2 linked regions of the Caballeronia sp. LZ062 genome follow. The protein of the gene in region 1 interacts with the protein of each later gene in a pairwise test. Links are inferred from orthologs where the notes say so. Each region holds a gene or a part of one and is shown in the gene's direction. Other genes may lie near its edges.

Region 1 (12,134 bases):
TTCGCCAGATCCAGATTCGCCAGATTCTGGCCGCCCTGGAAGATCGGCAGCGTGATCGTCGGCGCGAAGCTCCATGCGGCCGAGCCGGGCTTGAAGAGCCCGCCGAGCGTCGGACTGAGCGTGCCGAAACTGCCCGTGAGCGAAATGCTCGGGAAGAACGCCGCCCGCGCCGCGCCGATGTTCGCGTTCGCGGCCAGCAGATTCTGCTCGGCTTCCATGATGTCCGGACGACGCGTGAGCAGATCCGACGGCAAGCCGGCGGGAATGTCCGTGAGCAGATCCTGTTCGTTGAGCGGCATGCCGGCCGGCAGGTCCTCCGGAATCGGCTCGCCGATCAGCAACGCGAGCGCGTTCACCGCCTGCGCCCGCGCGCGCTGTTGCGCCTGCAGGTTCGCCGCCGCCGTTTCGACCGCCGTCTGCGACTGAGATAAATCCAGCTCCGACGCGGTGCCGTTGTCGAATTGCAGCTTGACGATGTTGTAGGACGCCTGCGTGGTCTTGAGCGTCTGCTGCGTGACCTGCAATAGGTCGTCCGCCTGCAGCACTTGCAGATACTGCGAGGCCACTTGCGAGATGAGCGAAATCTCGAACGCCTTGCGGGCGTATGCAGTGGAGAAGTACTGCGCGAGCGCCTGATCCTTGAGGCTCTGCACGCGCCCGAACAGGTCGATCTCCCACGACGCGTTCAGGCCCACGGAATACGAGTTCGAGATGGTCTGACCGAACAACGACAGATCACGCGGCGTGCGCTGCTTCGACTGCCCGGCCTGCGCCGCGACGGACGGGAACAGCTCCGAGCGCACGATGCGGTACTGCGCCTGCGCCGCCTGAATGTTGAGCACCGACGTGCGCAAGTCGCGGTTGTTCTTAAGCGCGATGTCGATGAGCCGCTGAAGCCGCGCATCCACGAAGAAATCGCGCCAGCCGATCTCCGCCCCGGCGACGCCGTTCGCACTGCGCGCGCCGGCATCGGCCGCGCCCGGCTGCGTGGCGTACACGCCGCCGGTCGGGAACGTCGACGAGACCGGCGCCGCGGGACGCTCGTACTTCGGGGCCATCGAGCAGCCCGCCAGCACGGCGACGGCCGCTGCAATCAAGGAAAGTCTACGCATTTCAATGTCCTTCGTTGGAGCCGCCGCCATCGCGCGGACGGTGCTCATCGGGATGATGCTGCTCGTAGTGCTCGAGCGCCGTCTCCGGATTTTCCTTCTCGCCGCTGAACTGCGCGCGGATCACGACGAAGAACATCGGGACCATGAAGATCGCGAGGAAGGTCGCGGTCAACATGCCGCCGATCACGCCGGTACCGATCGCGTGCTGGCTCGCGGAACCCGCGCCGTTGCTGATCGCAAGCGGCATCACGCCGAGAATGAACGCGAGCGAGGTCATCAGAATCGGGCGCAAGCGCAGCCGCGCTGCTTCCATCGCCGCTTCGATCGGGCCCATCTTCTCCGACATCTGCAATTCGCGGGCGAATTCCACGATCAGAATTGCGTTCTTCGCCGACAAACCGACCGTGGTCAAGAGACCCACCTGGAAGAACACGTCGTTTTCCAGACCGCGCAACGTGACGGCGAGCAGCGCGCCGATCACGCCGAGCGGCACGACCATGATGACCGAGAACGGAATCGACCAGCTTTCATACAGCGCCGCGAGACACAGGAACACGACGAGAATCGAGATGCCGTACAGAATCGGCGCCTGCGAACCCGACTGAATTTCCTGATACGACAGCCCGGTCCATTCGTAGCCGATGCCCGCCGGCAGCTTCGCCGCGATGGCTTCCATCGCCTGCATCGCCTGGCCGGTGGATTTGCCGGGGCCAGCCGCGCCCTGGATTTCGACCGACGAGATACCGTTGTAGCGTTCCAGCTTCGGCGAGCCGTACGTCCAGTCGCCGGTGGCGAACGCGGAGAACGGCACCATCCCGCCCGATCCGTTGCGCACGTACCAGTCGTTCATGTTCTCCGGCGTCATGCGGAACGGCGCGTCGGCTTGCAGGTACACCTTCTTGATCCGGCTGTCCGTATCGAGGAAGTTGTTCACGTACTGCGAAGCCCACGCGATCGAGAACGTCTGGTCGATCGACGCCGCCGTCACGCCGAGCGCGAGCGCCTTCTCACGGTCGATATTCACCTTGAACTGCGGCGTATCGTTCAGGCCGTTCGGGCGCACCTGCGCGAGCGTCGGGTCCTTCGCGGCCATGCCGAGCAGCTGATTGCGCGCGGCCATCAGCGCGTCGTGGCCCACGCCTGCGCGATCCTGCAGTTCGAAGTCGAAGCCCGCGGCCGTGCCGAGTTCAGGAATGGACGGCGGATTGACCGGGAACACCACCGCGTTCTTGTAGCCCGCGAAGCGCCCGAACAAGCGGCCCACCAGCGCCTGCACCTTCTGGTCGCCCTTCTGGCGCTGCGCGTAGTCCTTCATGCGCACGAACACGAGACCCGCGTTCTGACCGCGGCCCGCGAAGCTGAAGCCGTTGACCGTGAACGTCGATTCGACGATGGACGCTTCCTGATTCAGCAGATAGTCGGAGACGTCCTTCAGCGCGCGCGCCGTGGTTTCCTGCGTCGAACCGGCCGGCGTCTGCACGAGCACGAACATCGTGCCCTGGTCTTCGTCGGGAAGGAACGACTTCGGCAGCTTCACGAACAGGAAGCCGACCGCGACGATCACGACCAGATAGATGACGAGCCAGCGCCCGGAGCGCCGGATCACGTGATAAACGCCCGAATGGTACTTGTCGCGGCTCTTGTCGAACGTGCGGTTGAACCAGCCGAAGAAGCCCTTCTTCGCTTCGTGATGACCTTGCGGAATCGGCTTAAGGATGGTCGCGCACAGCGCCGGCGTGAGAATCAGCGCGGTCAGCACGGAGAGCACCATCGCCGAGACGATCGTGAGCGAGAACTGTCGATAGATCGCGCCCACCGAGCCGCCCGACAACGCCACCGGCACGAACACCGCCGACAGCACGAGCGCGACGCCCACCAGCGCGCCGGTGATCTGGCCCATTGCCTTGCGCGTTGCGTCGCGTGGCGATAAGCCCTCCTCCGCCATCACGCGCTCGACGTTTTCCACGACCACGATTGCATCGTCCACCAGCAAGCCGATCGCGAGTACTAGACCGAACATCGATAGCGTATTGATGGAAAAGCCCACCGCCGCCATGATCGCGAACGTGCCGAGCAACACGACCGGCACCGCGATGGTCGGAATCAGCGTGGCCCGCAAGTTCTGCAGGAACAGATACATCACGAGGAACACCAGCACGATGCCTTCGATCAGCGTCTTGACCACGTCCTCGATGGACAGCCGCACGAACGGCGTGGTGTCGTACGGATACTTGACGACGAGCCCGTTCGGGAAGTACTTCGACAGTTCGTCGATCTTCTGGCGCACGGCCTTCGCCGTGGCGAGCGCGTTCGCGCCCGTCGCGAGCTGAATGCCGAAGCCCGCCGCCGGCTGGCCGCTGTACTTGGTGTCGAAGTTGTAGTTTTCGCCGCCGAGTTCGATGCGCGCGACGTCCTTCAGGCGCACTTGCGAGCCGTCCTGATTCACCTTCAGCAGCACGTTGCCGAACTGTTCGGGCGTGGTGAGCAGCGTCGCTTCGGTGATGGTCGCCTGCAGCAACTGCCCGGGCACCGACGGCGTGCCGCCGAGCGAACCGCCCGCGACCTGCACGTTCTGCGCGGTGAGCGCCGCCTGCACGTCCACCGGCGTGAGGCCGAAGTTGTTCAGCTTGTCCGCGTTAAGCCAGATACGCATGGCGTACTGCGAGCCGAAGAGCGTCACCGTGCCCACGCCGTCCAGACGGCTGACCGGATCCTGGATGTGCGACGCCACGTAGTTCGCGAGGTCGTACTTGCTCATGCTGCCGTCCTGCGAGACGAACGCCAGCACGAGCAGGAAGCTGTTGCTCGACTTCGTGACCTTCGTGCCCAGCTGCTGCACGATCTGCGGCAGAAGCGGCGTTGCGAGCTGCAGCTTATTCTGCACCTGAACCTGCGCGATGTCCGGGTTCGTGCCCGGCGCGAACGTCAGCGTGATGGTCGCGGTGCCGGAGTCATCGGAGGTGGAGGACAGATACAGCAGGTGGTCGAGACCGCTCATCTGCTGCTCGATCACCTGCGTGACGGTGTTTTCGACCGTCTTCGCCGATGCGCCCGGATACGTCGCGCTGATCTGGACGGCCGGCGGCGCGATGGTCGGGTACTGCGCGACCGGCAGCGTGAAGATGGACGCGATACCCGCGAGCATCAAAACGATGGCGATCACCCACGCGAAAATCGGGCGATCGATAAAGAACTTTGCCATGAGGCGGGCTCCTGGTTTTACGCGCCCGACGCAGCAGACGCGGGCTGCGCGGACGAGGCGGGCTGCGCGGCCTGCGCATCGCTCGCCTGCGACGCTCCGGCTGCGGGCGCTGCGGGCAGTTGCGCGGGCACGGTCTTGACTTCCATGCCCGGACGCACCTTGTCGACGCCCTGCACGATCACGCGATCGCCGGCGGCAAGGCCGCTATCGACCACCCAGTTCTGACCGTAGGTGCCGGACGTCACGAGCTGGCGCAGCGCGACCTTGTTGTCGGCTCCGACGACGAGCGCCGTCGGCGTGCCCTTCTGGTCGTGCGTGATGCCGATCTGCGGCACGACGATGGCGCTCGGATTCACGCCTTCCTCGATGCGCGCCCGCACGAACATGCCGGGCAAGAGCACGCGGTCCTTGTTCTCGAAGATTGCACGGACCGTGACGGAGCCGGTGGTCGGATCGACGGTCACGTCGGTGAACTGCAGCTTGCCCTTTTCCGCATAGACGCGGCCGTCTTCGAGCACGAGCGAGACTTTCGCAGCGTTCGGGCCGCTCGTCGTGAGACGGCCTTGCTGAATCTGGCGGCGCAGCTTGAGACCGTCGAGGCTCGATTGCGTGAGGTCGACGTACATCGGGTCGAGCTGCTGGACGGTCGCCATCAGCGTGGCCTGGCTCGCCTGCACGTAAGCGCCCGGCGTGACCTGCGAGATGCCGACCTGGCCCGTCACGGGCGCCACGACATCCGTGTAGCCGAGGTTGATCGCCGCGGTATCCACCGCTGCCTTGCCGGCGGCCACGTCGGCGGCGGCCTGGCCTTGCGAGGCGACCGCGTTGTCGTAGTCCTGCTTGCTGACTGCGTTCGCCGCGACCAGCACCTTGTAGCGATTCGCCTGCGCGGTCGTCGTTGCGAGATTCGCCTGCGCCTTAGCGAGCGACGCCTTCGCGTTGTTCAACTGCGCGATGTAGGGCGCCGGATCGATCTTGTAGAGCCGCTGGCCCGCCTTGACGATGCTGCCTTCCGTGAATTCCCGGCGCTGGACGACGCCGTCCACGCGCGCCCGCACCTGCGCGACGAGATACGCGCTCGTGCGGCCCGGCAGTTCGGTCGTGACCGGCACGCTGCTCGGCTGGATCGTCACGACGCCGACTTCGGGCGTCTGCGGCGGCGGCGCCGATTGTTTTTGTCCGCACGCCGCCAGCAGGATGGCAGCCGTCGCGGCACTGACGAGGTGAAACGGAACCCTTTCGAAGCGCATGGAGCGACCTCTGTTCGTGACTGATAGCGAAAAAAACACGCGCACCTTCCGCTCGGCGCCTCAGGGACGAGACGCACTTCTCTCCGGAACGCGATGCGCACATTAGCGAGCGCACGGCGCGCCTTAGAAGACGGCGGCGCAATGCGCGAATCTGAACAACGATGGTGACGTCAGTGACTAGCCGACAAATGCTCGTGCCTTGACGTCGTGTGGGCTGGTATTATAAATACATTCACGAATGGATGTAAAAATAAGATCGCCCGAAGATTACGGCCGTAACGAGAGATTCCGCCGCCGACCTTCGACAAAAAGCGTACAACCTTTCAGTTACCACATTCACACCCCCGCATCGCGAGAACATCTGCGCGCGGAAAGCCGTCAGTTCCCAGGATATGGTCAGACGAACCAAGGAAGAAGCGCAGGAGACGCGCAACCGCATTCTCGACGCCGCCGAGCGCGTTTTTTATGAAAAAGGCGTCTCGCGCACGTCGCTCGCGGACATCGCGCAGGCGGCAGGCGTGACGCGCGGCGCGATCTACTGGCATTTCGCTAACAAGGGCGACCTGTTCAACGCCATGTTCGAACGCAGCCTGCTCCCGCTCGACGAACTCGTCGAAGCCACGCTCGACGGCAAGGAGCCGGACCCGCTCGCGCGCGTCCGCGAAATTTTCATCTGGTGCATGCGCAACATCACCGAGGACGAGAAGCGCCGGCGCGTCTTCGACATCCTGTTTCTGAAGTGCGAGTTCGTCGAGGAAATGGGGCCGGTGCGCGAGCGCCAGCAAAACAACATGCGCGACGGCATGGAGCGCATCGCGCGGGCGCTGCGCAACGCCATCGACAAGGCGCAGCTCCCGGCGGCGCTCGACGTGCGCCGCGCTACCACGCTCTTGCACGCGCTTTTCACGGGCATCCTGCACGATTCGCTGATGATGCCCGATAGCGTCGATCCCGCCAAAGACGCCGAAGCGCTCATCGACGCCTGCTTCGACGCGCTGCGCGCCAGTCCCGCTCTGCTCACGACCGAACGCGTCTGAACGGTCCGCTCAACGCGCACGCGCCCGCTGGTTCGACGCGTAGATGCTATCGCGCGGCGGCGCCTCGCCGGTTTCGAGCGCCGCGATCCATTCGTCCGTGGTCAGGACCGCAGCGAAGCGCGACTGCATGACGACCGTGAACACGCGGTGAATCTCTTCGGCGCTCGCCCGCCCCGCGCGATTCTCGTAGGGCACGGCGCCGGTGGCATCGGTGAGGAACTCCACGGACAGCCCCGCATGCACCGCGTGCCGCACCGTGGAGTCGTCGCAATTGTGTGTCATGTAGCCGGCGACCACGATGGTGTCGATGTCGTGCGCGTTCAGCCAGTCGCCCAGATCGGTGCCGGCAAACGCGCTCGGCAGCGCCTTCTCGACGTAGTGCGCGCGAGGCCGCGCCGCCACCGACTCGTGCAACTCCGCCATTTTCGAGCCGCGCGCAAAGATCGGCGCGGTCGCGGGCGCGAAGTTCTGCACGACGACAATCGGCACGCCGTGCGCGTCCGCCGCGTCCATCGCGCGCGTGATATTGGCGAGCGACACGTTCACATCGGGAAATTCGATCGGCAGATTGCCGTTGACATACTCGTTCTGCACGTCGATGACGATCAGGGCGCGGCGCGGCATGGTGGGTCCTTGCGGAAAACGTCGAAGATGGACCCAGCACTCTAGCGCCGATCGCCTTTCAGTGCAGACTTCCGCGCTCCGCGAAGAACGCGAACAGCGCGACGAGCGCGAGCATGACCGCCCACGCCCAGCCGGGCAGGCCGAACGGATGAGGATCGTGCTCGTGATGGCGTTCTCGATGCGCGAACGGATGCCCGCCCAGCCGATGCCGCAGCACGCCGGTGGGCGCGGCATCGCCGGGTGCGCCGTGAACCGCGCGCGCAGTCGCTCCCGCGCGCCGGGAGAACGCCGCCGACATCGCGCCGGGGCGGAGGAAAACATGACGGCGCGGATGGTCGCCCGCCGCGCGCAGCGACGGCAGCCCGTGCTTCGCGCGCACGACTTCGCAGAATTCCGCGAAGAAGTCGTCGGCGCCCTCGCGCAACGCGTTCTCGATCTGGCGCGTCGGCAGGCCCGCGAGCGGTCCTGAAACCGTCGCCCAGACGGTGTATTCGATCCACGTCGACGCGCTGTCTTCGCCGTCGCCGCCGCGGTTGAGCGCGACCGCGATCTGTCCGCGCAGCGAACCGACGCCCTCGCCGCGCTCCTTGAAGCTGAGCGTGCGCGCGTAGGCGCGGTCGTCTTCGTCCTGGGAATCGTCCTGCAAATGGTCCTGCCGCGTGCGCCCGGCCGCGTGTGCCCGCACGTCGTAACGGGCGCGCAGCGCGCCCAGCGGCACGATCAAGGTGAGCGCGTACTCGCCCGCCGGCGTGCGCGTGAAGGATTCGCAATTGTCGAGACTCGCGCGCAGCAACGCGAGATCGCCGAGCGCGTCCTCGACATGTGCCGGATCGAGCGGCACGCGCAACGCTTCGGTGACTTCCATCCGAGCCTCCGGGACAAGAAACGCGTCTTGGCTGCTTTATCGCACGCCGAAAAGAATGCGTCTGTTGGCCGGACCGCCTAAGCCGTCTCGTCGATACGATCGACGCGCGACGGATAAAACGCCAGATAGCCCTTGATCTGCAGAGCGGCGTCGAACGGGCTTTCGTAGCTCCACGCGGCGTTTTCCACGGGACCGTCTTCGGTCAGCAGATGGTAGTGCGTGGCCTCGCCCTTGAACGGGCAGTGAGAAGTGTGTGTGGAGCGTTCGAGCCGCGCCATGTTGACATCCGCGCGCGGGAAATAGTGAACGTTCTCGTGCCCCGTTTCGATGAGCGTCATGGACGCATGGGTGTCCGCAAACGTGACGCCCTGATGGATCACGCGGCAGCGCCGGCTGTTCGGCTTGATCTCGATGCGGCGCGCCTCTTGTCCGTGATTCAGGTCCGTGCTCATCGTGGAGTCCTCCGCGCTGCGGTCGAGAGAATCGCAAGACGCGGCGGCGCCTCGCTCACAAAAAAGCCACGAGCCGGGAGCGACTCGTGGCTTCATTATGAGACAAGTTTTTACCGCAAGACAGAGGCGGCGTTCGATTCACGGATCACCGCGTCATTGAATAGTCCAATGGAAAGCGGCCTTCGCCTTGCCCGGCCCGGACACGTTGACGGACTGCTTCTTTTCCTGATCCTTGTACTTGGCGTACACGGTGTAGCTGCCCGGCGGCAGCTTGACGAGCATGTACGGTCCCATCGATTCGGTGTTCAGCACTTCGCCACCCATTCCGCCGACGATGCGCACGGTCACGCCCGAAAGATAATCCGCGGTCGGTCCCGTGAAGCGCAACGACAGCGGCCAGTGCGCCTGTTCGCGCAACAGTGCGCGCGATTCGTCGAGACCGACGCCGCCCGACGTGTACGAGACGTCGCCTTGTTGCTGAACTTGCGGCAGGCCGCCGCCGTTGGCATTGCCGGCGCTGCCGGTATCGCTCGTGCCGGCGCTGGCCGGATTGGCCGCGTCGGCAGGCTGCTGCGCCCAAGCGCCGCTCGCGAGTGGCGCGGTCAATGCCGTCGCCAATAGCATCGCCGCTAATTTGCCCGTTTTGCTCTTCATCTTCTTGGCTCCTTTTTTCCGATGCCGCCGCGCCACGGCGCGCCAGCGTCACGCCCGATGCGCGGTGACACGCGATGGGGCCCCGGCGTGGCAAACAGCATCCTCCGTGCCCGCATCGCGCGTCGCTGCATCAGCCGAGATCGACCGGCACGAAGATCTGCGCATCGTCGCGCTGGATCAGAAGCGCGATGCTGTCGCCGGCGTGCGAGATCATCGACTTGAGCTGCTGCACGCTCGTGACCGGCTGGCCGTTTACCGCGAGGATCACGTCGCCGGGCTGGATGCCCGCGCTCGCCGCCGCGCCGCTCGCCTGCTGAACGACGAGCCCGCGCGAAAGCGAGGCCTGCTGTTTCTCGTCGGGCGTGAGCGGCCGCACCGCGACGCCGAGACGCGCATCCTGCGACCCGCCGCCCTGATCGCCGTTGGCATCGGTGCTCGCGGTTTTCGCGTCCTTCAGCGCGCCGACGGTCACGGTGAGATCCTTCGAGCCCTTGTCGCGCCACACCTGCACCTTCGCGGAACTGCCCGGCGACAAGCCGGCAACCTGCGACGGCAGCGACGTCGAATCCGTCACCGGCACGCCATTGAGCGCGGTGATCACGTCGCCCGGCTGCAGGCCGGCCTTGGCTGCGGGTCCGCCCGGCTCGACCGAACTCACGAGCGCGCCCTGCGGCGACTTCATGCCGAAGGAATTGGCGAGCGTCTGGTTCATCGCCTGAACGGTGACGCCCAGGCGGCCGCGATCCACGTGACCGGTCTTGATGAGCGCGTCTTTGACCTTGATGGCTTCGTTGATCGGGATGGCGAACGACAAGCCCTGGAAGCCGCCCGTCTGCGAGTAGATCATCGAATTGATGCCGATGACTTCGCCTTGCAGATTGAAGAGCGGTCCGCCCGAGTTGCCGGGATTCACCGGCACGTCGGTCTGGATGAACGGCGTGTAGTTTTCGTTCGGCAAGGCGCGCGACTTCGCGCTGATGATGCCTGAGGTCACGGTGTTATCGAACCCATACGGCGAGCCGATCGCCACGACCCACTGCCCGACCTTGCTGCCGTTCGGATCGCCGATCTTGACCGTCGGCAGGTTCTTGGCGTCGATCTTCAGCACGGCGACGTCCGACTGCTTGTCCGAGCCGATCACCTTCGCGCGATACTCGCGCTTGTCCGTGAGCTTGACGGTGACGACGTTCGCGTTATCGACGACGTGCGCGTTCGTCAAGATGTAGCCGTCGCTGCTCACGATGAAGCCCGAACCGAGCCCTTCGCTCGGACGGTCCGCGCCGGGGCCGTTATCGCCGCCGCCGAAGCCCGGCATGCCGCCGAAGCGCTTGAAGAACTGGTAGAACGGATCGTCCGGGTCCATCGGCACCTGGTTCTGGCTGCGGCGAGCGGACGTCTGCTTGACGAGATGCTTCGCGCTGATGTTCACCACAGCCGGCCCGTACGTTTCGACGAGCCCGGAAAAGTCGGGCACGCCCGTTTTGGCGGCGGCTTCGGCCGGCATCATCGCGGCTTGCGCGGGGGCAATGACCTGCGGCGCGGGAATGTTGTTGTGACCGGCGACATAGCCCGCCGACAAGGCAACGGCGACGGCGGCTGCGACGGCGCTGCGGGTGAGGATCTTCGCTTTCATCGTTGTACTCCTGACGGATTGCAATGCGCTTTGACAAGCTTGCGCAATGGGATGAACGAAGATTACGGCGCGTGGCTTAAATGTCTCTTAAACGGTGAAAGCCCGGCCACACGCGGCGACGCGCCATAAAAAACGGGCGGCTACCCTTCCGGATAGCCGCCCGTACTACTGCTTGAGTGCGGTCGAGCTTAGAACTCGTAGCCGACCTGACCGCGCACACCGGTATCGCCGTGCGGCGTGATCGATGCAGCGGCGTTCACGAGCCAGCGGCTGTCGCGCGAGCGATACGTCGCACCGAGGCCCATTGCCGTGTAACCCTTGTAGTTGCCGACGCCTGCCGCGACCACCGTCTTGCCCGGCTGGCTCGGCGTGAGGTTCGGCATGGCCATCGCCGCCGCGACGCCTGCGAACGCCTGGCGCGCCGTGGCGTTGACGCTGTTCTGAACCGCGTTCAACTGGTTCATGTTAGCTGCGTCCGTGCCGTTGACACCCGGTGCGACGTTGGTCAGGCGACGTTCGTTACCGGCCGAACCGATGGACACCGTGTTGTCTTCATCGGCGACGGAACCGCTGCCGATTGCGACCGAGTTGTTGCCCGTTGCCTTCGAACCGTTGCCCATCGCAGTCGAATTCGCACCCGATGCGACGGCCGGCGAGTCGGTGTTCTGCGATGCGAACGCCGAGCTGGCAGCCGCGACATTGTTGATCTGCTGCGTGAGGCTCGCGACGTTCTGATTCGTGGCGTAGAGCTGCGAACCGTTGACCGCGTCGAGGCTGTCGGCGGAGAGCGTGCCGGCGGCGACGCCCGTCACCGTACGCGCGCCTTGCGTGCCCGTCATGTCGACGACCGTGCCGTCGTTGTCCTTGGCGACCGTGATGTTGCGCGTGGTCGCGTCCTGCTTCACCAGACCGACGTTGCCGCTCGAAATCTGCTGATTGATGTTGCTGATATCGGTCGTGTTCTTCGCGATGTCGACCGTGTTCTGCGCGACATTGGTGTTCAGGTTGGCGATGTCCGCGGTGTTCTTGGCGATGTCGGCGCTGTTCTGAGCGATGTTCGCGGTGTTCTGCGTGACGGTCGTGCTGAGGCTGGCGATATCGGCCGTGTTTTGCGCCACGTTCTGATTGGTCGCATAGAGTTGCGAGCCGTTCACGGCATCGGTGCTCGTCGCGTTCAACTGCGCAGCCGTCACGCCCGTCACCGTGCGCGTGCCGCCGGTGCCCGTCATGTCGACCACGGTGCCGTCGGTGTTCTTGGCGACGGTGATGACACGCGTCGTCGGGTCTTGCTGCACCAGGCCCATC
Region 2 (12,291 bases), 580 kb from region 1 along the record:
ATTTTCCCGGCGAAGAGTTCTATCTCTTCGTGCTGGAAGACGCGCGCACGGGCAAGCTCTACGGCACGTCGAGCATCGTCGCGTCGGCGGGCTATTCCGAGCCGTTCTACACGTTTCGCAACGACGCGCTGATCCACGCATCGCGCGAACTCAAGGTGAACCGCAAGATTCACGCGCTCACCATGTCGCACGAACTGACGGGCAAGAGCCGGCTCACCGGCTTCTATATCGATCCGTCGCTGCGCACGCCCGAGGGCGAAGCGACCGCGCATCTGCTTTCGCGCGCCCGCATGATGTACATCGCGGCGAACCGCAAGCGCTTTTCGAGCGAAGTGTTCTCGCTGATGCTCGGCGTCACCGATAACGCCGGCGTGTCGCCGTTCTGGGAAGCCGTCGGCCGCAAGTTCTTCGGCCGCGACTTCGAGCAGGTTGAACTGGAGTCGGGCGGGCGCAGCCGCACGTTCATCGCGGAAGTCATGCCGACGTATCCGCTCTACGTGCCGCTTCTGCCCGGCGAGGCGCAGCGCGTGCTCGGCGAGCCGAACGCAAGTACGCTGCTCGCCTACGACATTCACCTCGAAGAAGGCTTCGAGCCGGACCGTTTCGTCGATATTTTCGACGCCGGACCGGTGCTGACGCTCGCCGTGGACAAGAGCGCATCCGCGAGTTCCGGCGAACTGCGCGCGGTGCGCGAAGGCACGGACACGAAAGGCGCGGCGTATCTCGTCGCGGCGGGCGGGGCGCACGAGTTCCGCTGCATCGTCGCGGAACTGACGGGCACGCGCTCGGACGGCGCGGCGTTGAGCGCCGATGCGTGCGGCGCGCTCGGCGTCGCGGAAAAAGACACGGTGCGCTGCGTGCCGCTGCATCAAGCCTCGGGAGAATTGCAATGATCGTCGTGCGCTGCGTGCAGCCGGGAGATGTCGACGCGCTCGTCGCGCTGGCACTGGAAACGGGCCCGGGGCTCACCACGTTCAAGCCGGATCGCGCCGCGCTGGCGGCACGCGTCGAGCGCGCGCGCCGCACGCTCGCGGGCGGCGCCGAGCCGTTCGAAGCGGGCTACTTCTTCGTGATGGAAGACACCGCGACGGGCGATGTCGCGGGCGTGTGCGGCATCGAAACGGAAGTCGGCCTGGAACAGCCGTTCTACAACTATCGCGTGTCGACGGTCGTGCATGCGAGCAAGGACATGGGCGTGTGGACGCGCATGTCGCTGCTCAACATCTCGCACGATCTCACGGGCTATGCCGAAGTCTGCTCGCTGTTCCTGAGCCCGCGTTATCGCACGGCGGGCGTGGGCGGGTTGTTGTCGCGCTCGCGGTTCATGTTCATCGCGCAGTTCCGGGAACGCTTTCCGCAGCGGCTGTGCGCGGAATTGCGCGGTCATTTCGACGACAACGGCGAATCGCCGTTCTGGAACGCGGTCGGCTCGCACTTCTATCAGATCGACTTCAACGAAGCCGATTACCTGAGCTCGCACGGCAAGAAGTCGTTCCTCGCGGAACTGATGCCGCGTTACCCGGTGTATCTGGACTTGCTGCCGGAGTCCGCGCAGCAGACGGTCGGCGTCACGCACCGCGACACCGCGCCCGCGCGCAAGATGCTCGAAGCAGAAGGCCTGCGCTATGAGAACCACGTCGATATTTTCGACGCCGGTCCGGTGCTCGAATGCCACATCGCGGACTTGCGCACGGTGCGCGAAAGCGTGCTCGCGACGGTGCGCGTCGGCGAGCGCGACGACGCGCAGAGCGATGCGAAGAGCCTCGTGTCGAACACCTCGCTCGACGACTTCCGCTGCGGCGCAACCACCTGCGCTGTCGAAGACGGCACGTTCCTGCTGACCGCTGACGAAGCCGCCGCATTGCGCGTGCAGAACGGCGACACCGTGCGCGTGCTGACCTCGCAGCGCGCGAAATAACTGAGAGACGTCATGGATATTCGAAACCAGTTGTATATCGGCGGTGAGTGGCAGGACGGGCGGGGCCCGGCGTTCGCATCGCGCAATCCGGCAAGCGATGCAACCGTGTGGCAAGGCGCGAGTGCATCCGCCGACGACGTGGATCGCGCGGTGTCGTCGGCGCGGCGCGCGTTCGCGTCGTGGTCCGCCTTGAGCTTCGACGAGCGCGTTGCCGTCGCAAAGCGCTTCGCGTCGCTGCTGAACGAGAACAAGGAATGGCTCGCGCACGCCATCGGCCGCGAAACCGGCAAGCCGCTGTGGGAAGCGCGCACCGAAGTCGCGTCGATGGCCGCGAAGGTCGACATATCCGTGCAGGCGTATCACGAGCGCACCGGCGAAAAGCGCGCGCCGATGGCCGATGGCGTCGCGGTGCTGCGGCACCGGCCGCATGGCGTGGTCGCCGTGTTCGGGCCGTACAACTTTCCGGGGCACTTGCCGAACGGCCATATCGTGCCGGCGCTGATCGCGGGCAACGCGGTCGTGTTCAAGCCTTCGGAACTGGCGCCGGGCGTCGCGGCGGCGACCGTCGCGCTGTGGATCGAGGCCGGGCTGCCCGCGGGCGTGCTCAATCTCGTGCAGGGCGAAAAGGATACGGGCATCGCGCTCGCCAATCATCGGCAGATCGACGGGCTCTTCTTCACCGGCAGTTCGGATACCGGCACGCTGTTGCATCGCCAGTTCGGCGGGCGGCCCGAAATCGTGCTGGCGCTGGAAATGGGCGGCAACAATCCGCTCGTCGTCGCGCCGGTCGCGGATATCGACGCGGCCGTGCATCACACGATTCAATCCGCGTTTCTTTCGGCGGGCCAGCGTTGCACGTGCGCGCGCCGTCTTTTCGTTCCGGACGATGCGTTCGGCGAGCGCTTCCTGCAACGCTTCACGGAAGTGAGCGCGGGCATTCGCACCGGCGCCTACGACGACGAGCCGCAGCCGTTCATGGGTGCGGTCATCTCGGCGCGGGCGGCGGCGCGGCTCGTCGCGGCGCAGACGCAACTGATCGAGGCCGGCGCACGGCCCTTGCTTGTGATGCAGCAGCGCGCGGCGAACCTCGGTTTCGTCACGCCCGCCATTCTGGATGTGACCGGCGCCCGCGACGTTCCCGACGAAGAGCACTTCGGCCCGATGGTGCAACTCACGCGCTACAAGAGTTTCGATGAAGCCATCGAGCGCGCGAACGATACGGCCTTCGGCCTTTCCGCCGGCCTGCTCGCCGACGACGAAACCGCGTGGAGGCACTTCCAGCGCACGATTCGCGCGGGCATCGTCAACTGGAACCGGCCGACAAACGGCGCGTCGTCGGCGGCGCCGTTCGGCGGCGTCGGGCGCTCGGGCAATCATCGGCCGAGCGCGTACTACGCGGCGGATTACTGTTCGTATCCGATGGCGTCCGTGGAAAGCGCGCAATTGCAGATGCCCGCGAGCGTATCGCCGGGTCTCACGTTCTAAGCACCGGAATCCGACATGCAGGCACAGCAAGCCAATCTGACCCAGGACGCGCGCGCGGCGAGCGAAGCGAATTTCGACGGGCTCGTCGGCCCGACGCACAACTATGCGGGGCTCTCGTTCGGCAACGTGGCGTCGCGCAATAACGAGAAATCCGTCGCGAATCCGAAGGCCGCCGCGAAGCAGGGCTTGCGCAAGATGAAGCGGCTTGCGGACCTGGGCTTTCATCAGGGCGTGCTGCCGCCGCTCGAACGTCCGTCGATCCGGCTCTTGAAGAGTCTCGGCTTCGGCGGAACGGACGCCGCCGTGATCGAGCGCGCCGCCCGCGAAGCGCCGGAGCTGCTCGCCGCCGCGAGTTCGGCCTCCGCGATGTGGACCGCCAACGCTGCGACCGTGAGCCCGTCGGCCGATACGGCGGATGGGCGCGTCCACTTCACGCCCGCGAATCTCGCGGCGAAGCTCCATCGCGCGATCGAGCACGGCGAAACGCGCCGTTCGCTCTCAGCGATCTTCGCGGACGAAGCGCGCTTTCGCATCCATCATGCGCTGCCGGGCACGCCCGCGCTCGGCGACGAAGGCGCCGCCAATCACACGCGGTTCGCGCGGGAATACGGCGAGAAGGGCGTCGAGTTCTTCGTGTATGGCCGCAGCGAATACGGCCAGGGGCCGCAGCCGCAGCGCTTCCCCGCGCGGCAGACGCTGGAGGCGAGCCGCGCGGTCGCGCGCCTGCACGGGCTGTCGGACGCATCGACTGTGTTCGCACAGCAATCCCCCGATGTGATCGACGCCGGCGTGTTCCACAACGACGTCATCGCGGTCGGCAATCGCACGACGCTCTTCTGCCACGAGCGCGCGTTCGTCGATCAGCACAAGGTCTACGACGAACTCGCCGCGAAACTCGCCCAGCACGGCGCGGCGTTCACGGCGCTCGAAGTGCCGCAGAGCGAAGTGAGCGTGGCGGATGCGGTGTCGTCGTATCTGTTCAACAGCCAGTTGCTGTCGCGCGCGGACGGCACGCAAGTGCTCGTCGTGCCGCAGGAATGCCGCGAGAACGAGCGCGTGGCGGCGTATCTGGATTCGCTCGCCAATCGTGCAACGCCTATCGACGAAGTGCTCGTCTTCGACCTGCGCGAGAGCATGAAAAACGGCGGCGGCCCGGCGTGCCTGCGGCTGCGCGTCGTGCTCAACGGTGCCGAGCGCGCGGCCGTGAACCCGGGCGTGTGGATGAACGACGCGCTTTTCGCCCGCCTCGACGCGTGGATCGACACGCATTATCGCGATCGACTCGCGCCTGCCGATCTCGCCGATCCGCAATTGCTGGATCAATCGCGCACGGCACTCGACGAACTGACGACACTTCTCGGACTGGGCGCGATCTATGACTTCCAGCACTGAGCTTCTCGACGACTTTCTCGCGTTCTGTCTCGCGGGCAAGGAGCCTTCGACGCGGTCCGGCACGGCGGCATCCGGCGTGCGCTGGACGTGGCAGGGCGAAGGCGCCTTGCTGCTGGAACCGGCCGCTCAACCCGCGACGCATAGTGTGGTCGCGTCTGCCGGCATTCACGGCGACGAAACCGCGCCGATCGAAATGCTGTCGCGCCTTGTCGCCGATATCGCGACCGGAACGGCGGCGCTGGCGGCGCGCGTGCTGGTGATTCTCGGCAACATCGGCGCGATGCGTGCGGGCGTGCGCTATGCCGACGACGACCTCAATCGCCTGTTCGGCGGCCGTCATGCGAGCTTGCCTTCGAGCGTCGAAGCGCCGCGCGCAGCCGAACTCGAACGCGCGGCGCGCAGCTTCTTCGATGGCGTCGCGCACGCCAGGTGGCATATCGACATGCACACGGCCATTCGCGCGTCCGTCTTCGAGCAGTTCGCGCTGTTGCCGCACACCGGCGCGCCGCTTTCCCGCGCGATGTTCGACTGGCTGCGCGATGCGCGTCTGGAAGCGGTGCTGCTGCATCGGGAGAAGGGCAACACGTTTACGCACTTCACCGCCGAGCAGTGTGGCGCGCTCGCCTGCACGCTGGAACTGGGCAAGGTGCGGCCGTTCGGTCAGAACGATCTCGCGCGCTTCGCGGCATCGGATGCGGCTTTGCGGCGGCTCGTCGCGGGCAGCGCGCCGGTTGAAGAGACGCCGCTGCGCGTGTTTTCCGTCGTCGCGCAGATCGACAAGCAGAGCGAAGCATTTGTGCTGAATGTCGCCGCCGACGTGCCGAATTTCACGGCCTTCCCGAAAGGCACCGAACTCGCGCGCGACGGCGATTACACCTATCGCGTGACGCACGATGAAGAGCGCATCGTGTTTCCGAATCCGAAGGTGAAGCCCGGGCTGCGCGCCGGCCTCATGGTCGTCGATACCACGGACGCGACGCTCGCCTCGCTCCAATAAGGTCTCCACGTCGCGCTCGAACTTGCATGAGCGCGACATCCGTTTGCCTCTTTTCATTCCACTCTTTTCTAGCGAAGGCCACGGGCCGCCGCCTTCGGGCCGCGGCGCACGCGCGCTACAATCGCGACCCTGTGCTTGATGCGGTGCATCAAAAGTCTGTGCGTCGTTTGAGCGTTTTTATTGACGCCGCGATGCTGAAGTAGCCGGCCTTGTGCCGCATCGGACGACAGATCACGAAACAACTGGAAGGAGATGGCAGCAGATGAAATCGCAATGGATCAACCGCAAGCTCGCGGCGTTCGCCGTGCTCGGCGCCGTGACCGCAGCGGGCGCCGCGTCGCTTACCGCGCACGCCGCCGACAACATGAAGGAACTGCGCTTTGGCGTCGAGGCGTCGTATGCGCCGTTCGAGTCGAAGACGCCGGCAGGCGAACTGACGGGCTTCGACATCGACATCGGCAACGCGGTTTGCGCGAAGCTCAAGATGAAGTGCGTGTGGGTCGAAAACTCGTTCGACGGGCTGATTCCGGCTTTGCAGGCGCGTAAGTTCGACGGCATCAATTCGGATATGACGATCACCGACAAGCGCAAGGTCGCGATCGACTTCACCGATCCCATCTACACGATTCCGAATCAGTTGATCGCGAAGAAGGGCAGCGCGATCCTGCCGACGGTCGATGGACTGAAGGGCAAGCGCGTCGGCGTGCTGCAGGGTTCGATTCAGGAGACCTACGCGAAGGCCAAGTGGGCGCCCGCGGGCATCGATGTGGAGTCGTATCAGGCGCAGGATCAGATCTACGCGGATCTCGGCTCCGGGCGTCTGGATGCGGCGTTTCAGGATGCCGAGGCGGCGTCGAAGGGTTTCCTGAAGCAGCCGCAGGGCGCGGGGTTTGCGTTCGCGGGTCCGGCAGTGACGGATGACAAGCTGCTCGGCTCGGGTGTGGGCTTCGGCGTGCGCAAGAACGACCACGCACTGAAGGATGCGCTCAACCGCGCGCTGAAGGAACTGAAGGACGACGGCTCGCTCGACCGGCTCGCCGCGAAGTACTTCGATGTGAAGGTGGTGTTGAAGTAAGGGCGTGAGTTGGGAAAGCCCGCTTCGGTTTTGGGCGGGGCGGGCTTTTTTGCATGTTCCCTTCGCTCACATCGACGGCGCAATCACCACCGTGCACGTCGTCCCCGCCGCGAGCATGACGCCTTGCGGCACGTCGTCGATTCTCACGCGCACCGGCACGCGCTGCGCGAGCCGCACCCAATTGAACGTCGGGTTCACATCGGCAAGCAGTTCGCGGCTTTGCGGATTGTCGCGGTCATAGATGCCGCGCGAGATGCTCTCGACATGTCCGGTCAGCTCGCCGCCGCTCATCAGGCGAATCTGCGCGCGGTCGCCGACGCGCACATGTGGCAGCTTCGTTTCCTCGAAGTAGCCGTAGACCCAGAACGAATGACTATCGACGATGGCGAGCTTCGGCGTGCCCGCCGTCGCGTAGTCGCCGCGATACACGTTCAGGTTCGTCACATAGCCGTCCACCGGCGAATAGACCTTCGTACGCTCCAGATTCAGCTTCGCCGCATCGAGCGCGGCCTGCGCCTGCTGAAGCTGCGCAGCCGCCGTCGATGCCGTCTGCATCGCGTTTTCCTGCGCTTCCTTCGAGACGACGAGGCTGTCCATGTCCGCGCGTCGCGCCGCGTCCGAGCGGCGCATACGCAACTCGGCGGCGCGCGCCGCGACGTTCGCCTCGGCCTGTTCGACCGCGATCCGGTAATGCGACGGATCGATCTCCATCAGCAAATCGCCTTTCGCAACGAACTGGTTGTCGCGCACGGGCATCTGCACGACCGCGCCCGACACGTCCGGCGCGACATTGACGACATCGGCGCGCACGCGGCCATCGCGCGTCCACGGCTCGTCCATGTAATGCACCCACAGCATGCGACCGATGACGAGCGCGGCCGCGAAAATGACGATCGTCATGACGAAGCCGATGATTTTCCTGAGAACCATGATGCAACTCTTCTAAACGTGTGTGAGCGAATGCCTGCGTTTCAGCGATACACCGCGAGCCCGAGCGCGCCGCAAATGCAGACGAGCAGGCTCGCGCGAAACAGCGCCGGATGCCAGACCACGCGATAGATGCCCGTCAGCCCGAGCGCGCGGTCGATCACCCAGGTGATGAGCGCGCCCGCGGCAAAGAGGACGAGCAGCGTCGGCACATAGGCTTCGAGAATCGCGGTGTCACGCGGCATGGGGCGCTCCTTGGGGTGAATCGGGTTCGAGCGTGGCGAACGGCGACTCGCGGTCGAGCAGCGCCGTGCGAATGAAATGCAGATGACTGAGCATGCGTTGCAGCCGATGCCGCTCTTCGCGCGGATGCTCCGACGCGGCGATGAGACGCTGCACTTGCGCGATGGCCGTGCCGGCTTGTTTGAGCGCGGCGTCGAAGCGCGCGGCACCGGGCCGGTCGAAGAGGCGCGCGACGGCATCGAGCGTGGCGTCGATCTCGCGTCGCCACGGCAGCGAGGCGCTGTGATCCGGCGCATCCGACAGCGCCGCGATTTCACGCCGCAAATCGATCACCGCGCGCCCAACCTCCAGCACCGCGAAAAGCCACTGCAGCGCTTCGCGTTGCAGCGCGGGCCGTCCGGCGGCGAGCGCGTCGATCTGCGAAAGAACATCGCGCGTGCGGCTTTCGAAGCGCGTCGCCACGCTCGCGAGCCGGCCGCGTCGCGCGAGCACGACTTCGCGGCGCAGGTCCGCGAGCAAGAGACGCCGCAGCCACGGCGCATCGGTGGGCAGGAAGATCGCGAACGCGACGGCCGACACGATCATCGACAGCACGAGCGCAATGGCGTCGTTCATGAAGCCGGTCGGATCGTAGTGAACGAGGTTGTCCGGTCCTGCGAGAAAACAGAAAAAGATGCAATAGCCGATGCCCACGCCGGCCACCGGACGCCGCGTGCTCAGGAACGTGCCGAGCAGCAGCGCGGGCACGAGCGCGACGCACATCAGCACGAAGCCGTCCATGTGCGGAAACACGCCGAACACCACGATCATGCCGACCGCGGCGGCGAGTGCGGTGCCGATGGCCATTTGCGCCGACATGAGCGTCGGGCGCGCCGACGACGACGCGAGCGCGCAGACGGCCGCCGCGTTCAGCACCATGGTGCCGCCGCTCGGCCACGCGGTCGCGATCCAGAACGCGCTCAGCACGAACATCACGATGGCGCCGCGCACGCCGGCAATGGCAGCCGCGACGAGGTTGGTCTTCGGCACGTAGCGCGCGGCCGAGCGTTCCCGTTCATGCGACGGCGAAGCCAGCGATGCGTAGGTCTCCGCATAGGCCAGCATGTCGTCGACGAAGCGATACAGCAGTTCGGTCGCGGTATCGAATTCGAGCGGCGCGAACGCCGGATCGCTCGTGCGCGTCTCGCGCGCCGAACGCACGCGCTTCGGAAGCGCGGCCTTGAAGTCGCGCAATCGCGCGGCGGCGTGCGCGGCTTCTGCGGCGTTGCGCACGGGCACGCCTGCGTCGAGCAAAAGCGGCGGCACTTCGTGGATGAACGGCGTCAGCGCCGCGATGGTCGTCGCGGACGCGCTGTCGCGCAGGCGGTTCATCAACTGATGCAGTGCGTGGAAGCGCGTCGACGCCGTCATGAATTCGCTATTGAGGCGCGCGAGCCGCCCGCCGCGACGCCGCGATTCCGGGTGCTCGAACATGGCGACAGTGCGCGCCGCCTCGAAGCCGACGATATCCGCGACGAAGCCGAGATTCGCCCGCTCGATCTGCGCGCGCTCCATGTGGCCGGACATCGCGCGACACACGTAATCGACGAACTGCGTGAAGCGGCGGCGCACGGTCGCGCGAATCTGCTCGCCCGCGTGCTGCGGAAACACGAGCGCGCTCACCGCGCCCGCGCAGACGATGCCGAGCGTCACTTCGCCCACGCGCGTGAGCGCCGACAGATACGCGCCGTCCGCGTGCTGCGCGGCCGGAATGCCGATGAGCGCCGCCGTATAGCCCGCGAGCACGAAGCCGTAAGAGCGGAAATTGCGGTTGCGCGCCGCGCCCGCCGTGCAGATGCCGACCCACAGCGCCGTCGCCGACAAGAAAAGGACGGGCTGCTGCGCGAAAAGGCCGATCAGCGCGAGCATCACGACGAGCCCGACCATCGTGCCGCAGAAACGATAGAAACTCTTTGCGAGCACCATGCCGCTTTGCGGCTGCATCACGACGAAGACCGTGGTCATGGCGGTGCGCGGCTGCTGCATGTCGAGGCGCATGGCGATCCAGAGCGCGAGCAGCGCCGCGAGCACGGCCTTGAAGATGTAGACCCACGCGAGGCCGTCGGTGCGTGCCCAGTCGGCGAACGCGGCCATCGGCGTGATGCGCGCGGGCTTGGCTGTGGAGGATGACATGCGCGTTGCCTCTACTTCTCGCCGCCGGCGCGGGCGAACCGCCCGATGTGCTTCGACGGCGCGAGCGTCGCTTCGTCCGGCCCGTTCGCGGGATCGTCGATGCCGCCGCCGAGCGCCGCCGTGAGCGTCGCGTAAGCGCCGAGCCGTTGCGCCCGTACGCGCGCCTGGCCGTCCTGCGCGCGCAGAAGTTGCGATTGCGCAATCAGCACGTTGACGTAATCGGTCAGGCCGCGCTTGTAGCCTTCGTTGGCGAGGTCGTAGTTCTTGCGCGCGGCGGCGACCGAGCGGCCGGACGCGTCCAGTTGCGTATCCAGCGATTGCACGCGCACGACCTGATCGGCGATATCCTTGAGCGCCGCGACGAGCGTCGCGTTGTAGTGATCCACCGCCTGATCGTATTGCGCCGACGCCGCGCCGAGCTGCGCGCGCAGCCGTCCGCCTTCAAAGATCGGCAGTGAGATTGCCGGCCCGAAGGCATAACCGGTCGCTTTGCTCGTCAGGAAACTGAGCAGTGCGCCGCCCGCGAACATCTGCGTAAGGGACGCCGCCAGATTGATGTTCGGATAAAACTGCGCCTTCGCGACGTCGATGCCGCGCGCCTGTGCCGCCACCATCCAGCGCGCCGCGACCATATCCGGCCGATGCCCGACCAGTTCCGCCGGCAAGGAAGAGGGAAGCGGCAGCGGCGTCGCGAGCGACAGCGCCGGGCGCGTCAGGGCTTCGCCCGCGCCGGGGCCTTCACCGGCGAGCGCCGCCAGTTGATGACGCGCGAGCTGTATCGCTTCCTTGTACAGATCGATCTGGCGTTCGTACTCCGGCAGCGGCGCTTCGGCCTGACTCACTTCGAGTTGCGTGCCGAGCCCGCCTTTGAGCCGCCGACGCGCGAGTTCGGCTATACGCTCCTGCTGCTCGAACGTTTGCTGCGCGATGTCGAGCAGCGCGAACGACTGCGAAAAGCCGATGTAGGCGCGCACGACGTTCGTTTCAAGTTCGAGTTGCGCGGCCCGCGCGTCGGCGGCACGCACATGGGCGACATCGAGCGCGCGCTCGGCGGCGTGTTCGTCGCGGCCCCAGAGGTCGAGATCGTAGGAAAGCGAGAGGCCGGCGGTGTTGTCCCACGTTGTGGCGTCGGCGTAGGGGCCGGGACCGTAGAACGCGTTGTCCGGCCACGCCTTGCGCGTGACGCTCATGGTGCCGTCGACATGCGGAAGCAGCGCGGAGCGCGCGACGCCCGCTTGTTCCCGCGCTTCGCGCACGCGCGCTGCGGCGATGGCGAGCGACGGATTGCCGGCCGTCGCGCGCGCGATCCATGCGTCCAGTTGCGGGTCGCGATAGGCGCGCCACCATTGCGCGTCCGGCCAGGCGGCGTCGGCGTTCGCGGCGCGCATGGCGGCTTCGATCGAGCGGCCGGCATCGAGCGTCGAAGCGTCTTTCAGCGAGTCTTGCGGCGCGATCTTGCCGGTGCTTGCGCACCCCGCCATCGTTAGTATTGTTGTAAGCAACGCGGCGCAACTCGCGATTCTGAACCCCCGGCCTTGCACGTTCCGCTCCCAACCCTCGAGTCGATCAAGCGGCGATTATATTTTTGCAACGATCCGCGAATAACCGGCGCTGTCGCAAAGGATTCTTGCAATCCATGAGAAAGTCGAATCTTGCAGCTCGTGCAAAAATGCATGGGCAGAAAGACAGATCAGGGTCGAAGAGGTTATGGACACGCTCCAAAACATGCGCGTTTTCGTGCGCGTGGTCGAAGCCGGGAGCTTCACTGGCGCGGCGCAGCATCTGAATACGACGACGGCTTACGCGTCGCGGGCCGTATCGGATCTGGAAGCGCATCTGCGCACGCGCCTTTTGAATCGCACGACGCGCCGCATTGCGCTGACCGAGGCGGGCGAGCGTTATCTGCAACGCTGCGAGCAGATTCTGGCGTATGTGGATCAGGCCGAAGCCGAAGCCAGCGACGCCCACGCGCGCCCGGCCGGCCGGCTCAAAGTGCATTCGATGACGAGCTTCGGCCAGCACTATGTCGTGCCGATGATTTCGCGTTATCAGGAGCGGCATCCGTCCGTGCAGGTCGATCTG

The links.
Region 2: the proteins of P9239_RS15440 (region 1) and astE interact in binary tests that used the Escherichia coli proteins (3 or more experiments, as listed by UniProt). The link is inferred for Caballeronia sp. LZ062 from one-to-one orthologs.

Annotation. Positions count from the first base shown.
Region 1 is NZ_JARTWB010000002.1:2,008,033-2,020,166, forward strand. The notes cover bases 4,936-7,778. They hold P9239_RS15440 (TetR family transcriptional regulator), read left to right. Parts: upstream 4,936-5,956; coding sequence 5,957-6,601; downstream 6,602-7,778. Other genes in these bases: P9239_RS15435 (efflux RND transporter periplasmic adaptor subunit), read right to left, coding at 4,936-5,564; P9239_RS15445 (cysteine hydrolase family protein), read right to left, coding at 6,611-7,225; P9239_RS15450 (SRPBCC domain-containing protein), read right to left, coding at 7,284-7,778. In the rest of the region: P9239_RS15425 (efflux transporter outer membrane subunit), read right to left, coding at 1-1,112; P9239_RS15430 (efflux RND transporter permease subunit), read right to left, coding at 1,114-4,314; more of P9239_RS15435, read right to left, coding at 4,332-4,935; more of P9239_RS15450, read right to left, coding at 7,779-8,090; P9239_RS15455 (DUF427 domain-containing protein), read right to left, coding at 8,168-8,542; P9239_RS15460 (carboxypeptidase regulatory-like domain-containing protein), read right to left, coding at 8,696-9,196; P9239_RS15465 (DegQ family serine endoprotease), read right to left, coding at 9,327-10,829; P9239_RS15470 (YadA-like family protein), read right to left, coding at 11,018-12,134.
Region 2 is NZ_JARTWB010000002.1:1,425,842-1,438,132, reverse strand. The notes cover bases 3,786-6,785. They hold astE (succinylglutamate desuccinylase), read left to right. Parts: upstream 3,786-4,778; coding sequence 4,779-5,792; downstream 5,793-6,785. Other genes in these bases: P9239_RS12810 (ABC transporter substrate-binding protein), read left to right, coding at 6,055-6,785; astB (N-succinylarginine dihydrolase), read left to right, coding at 3,786-4,795. Also shown: aruF (arginine/ornithine succinyltransferase subunit alpha), read left to right, coding at 1-893; astA (arginine N-succinyltransferase), read left to right, coding at 890-1,918; astD (succinylglutamate-semialdehyde dehydrogenase), read left to right, coding at 1,931-3,403; more of astB, read left to right, coding at 3,419-3,785; more of P9239_RS12810, read left to right, coding at 6,786-6,867; P9239_RS12805 (HlyD family secretion protein), read right to left, coding at 6,934-7,797; P9239_RS12800 (DUF1656 domain-containing protein), read right to left, coding at 7,839-8,039; P9239_RS12795 (FUSC family protein), read right to left, coding at 8,029-10,209; P9239_RS12790 (efflux transporter outer membrane subunit), read right to left, coding at 10,221-11,690; P9239_RS12785 (LysR family transcriptional regulator), read left to right, coding at 11,917-12,291. UniProt on the Escherichia coli protein: Transforms N(2)-succinylglutamate into succinate and glutamate.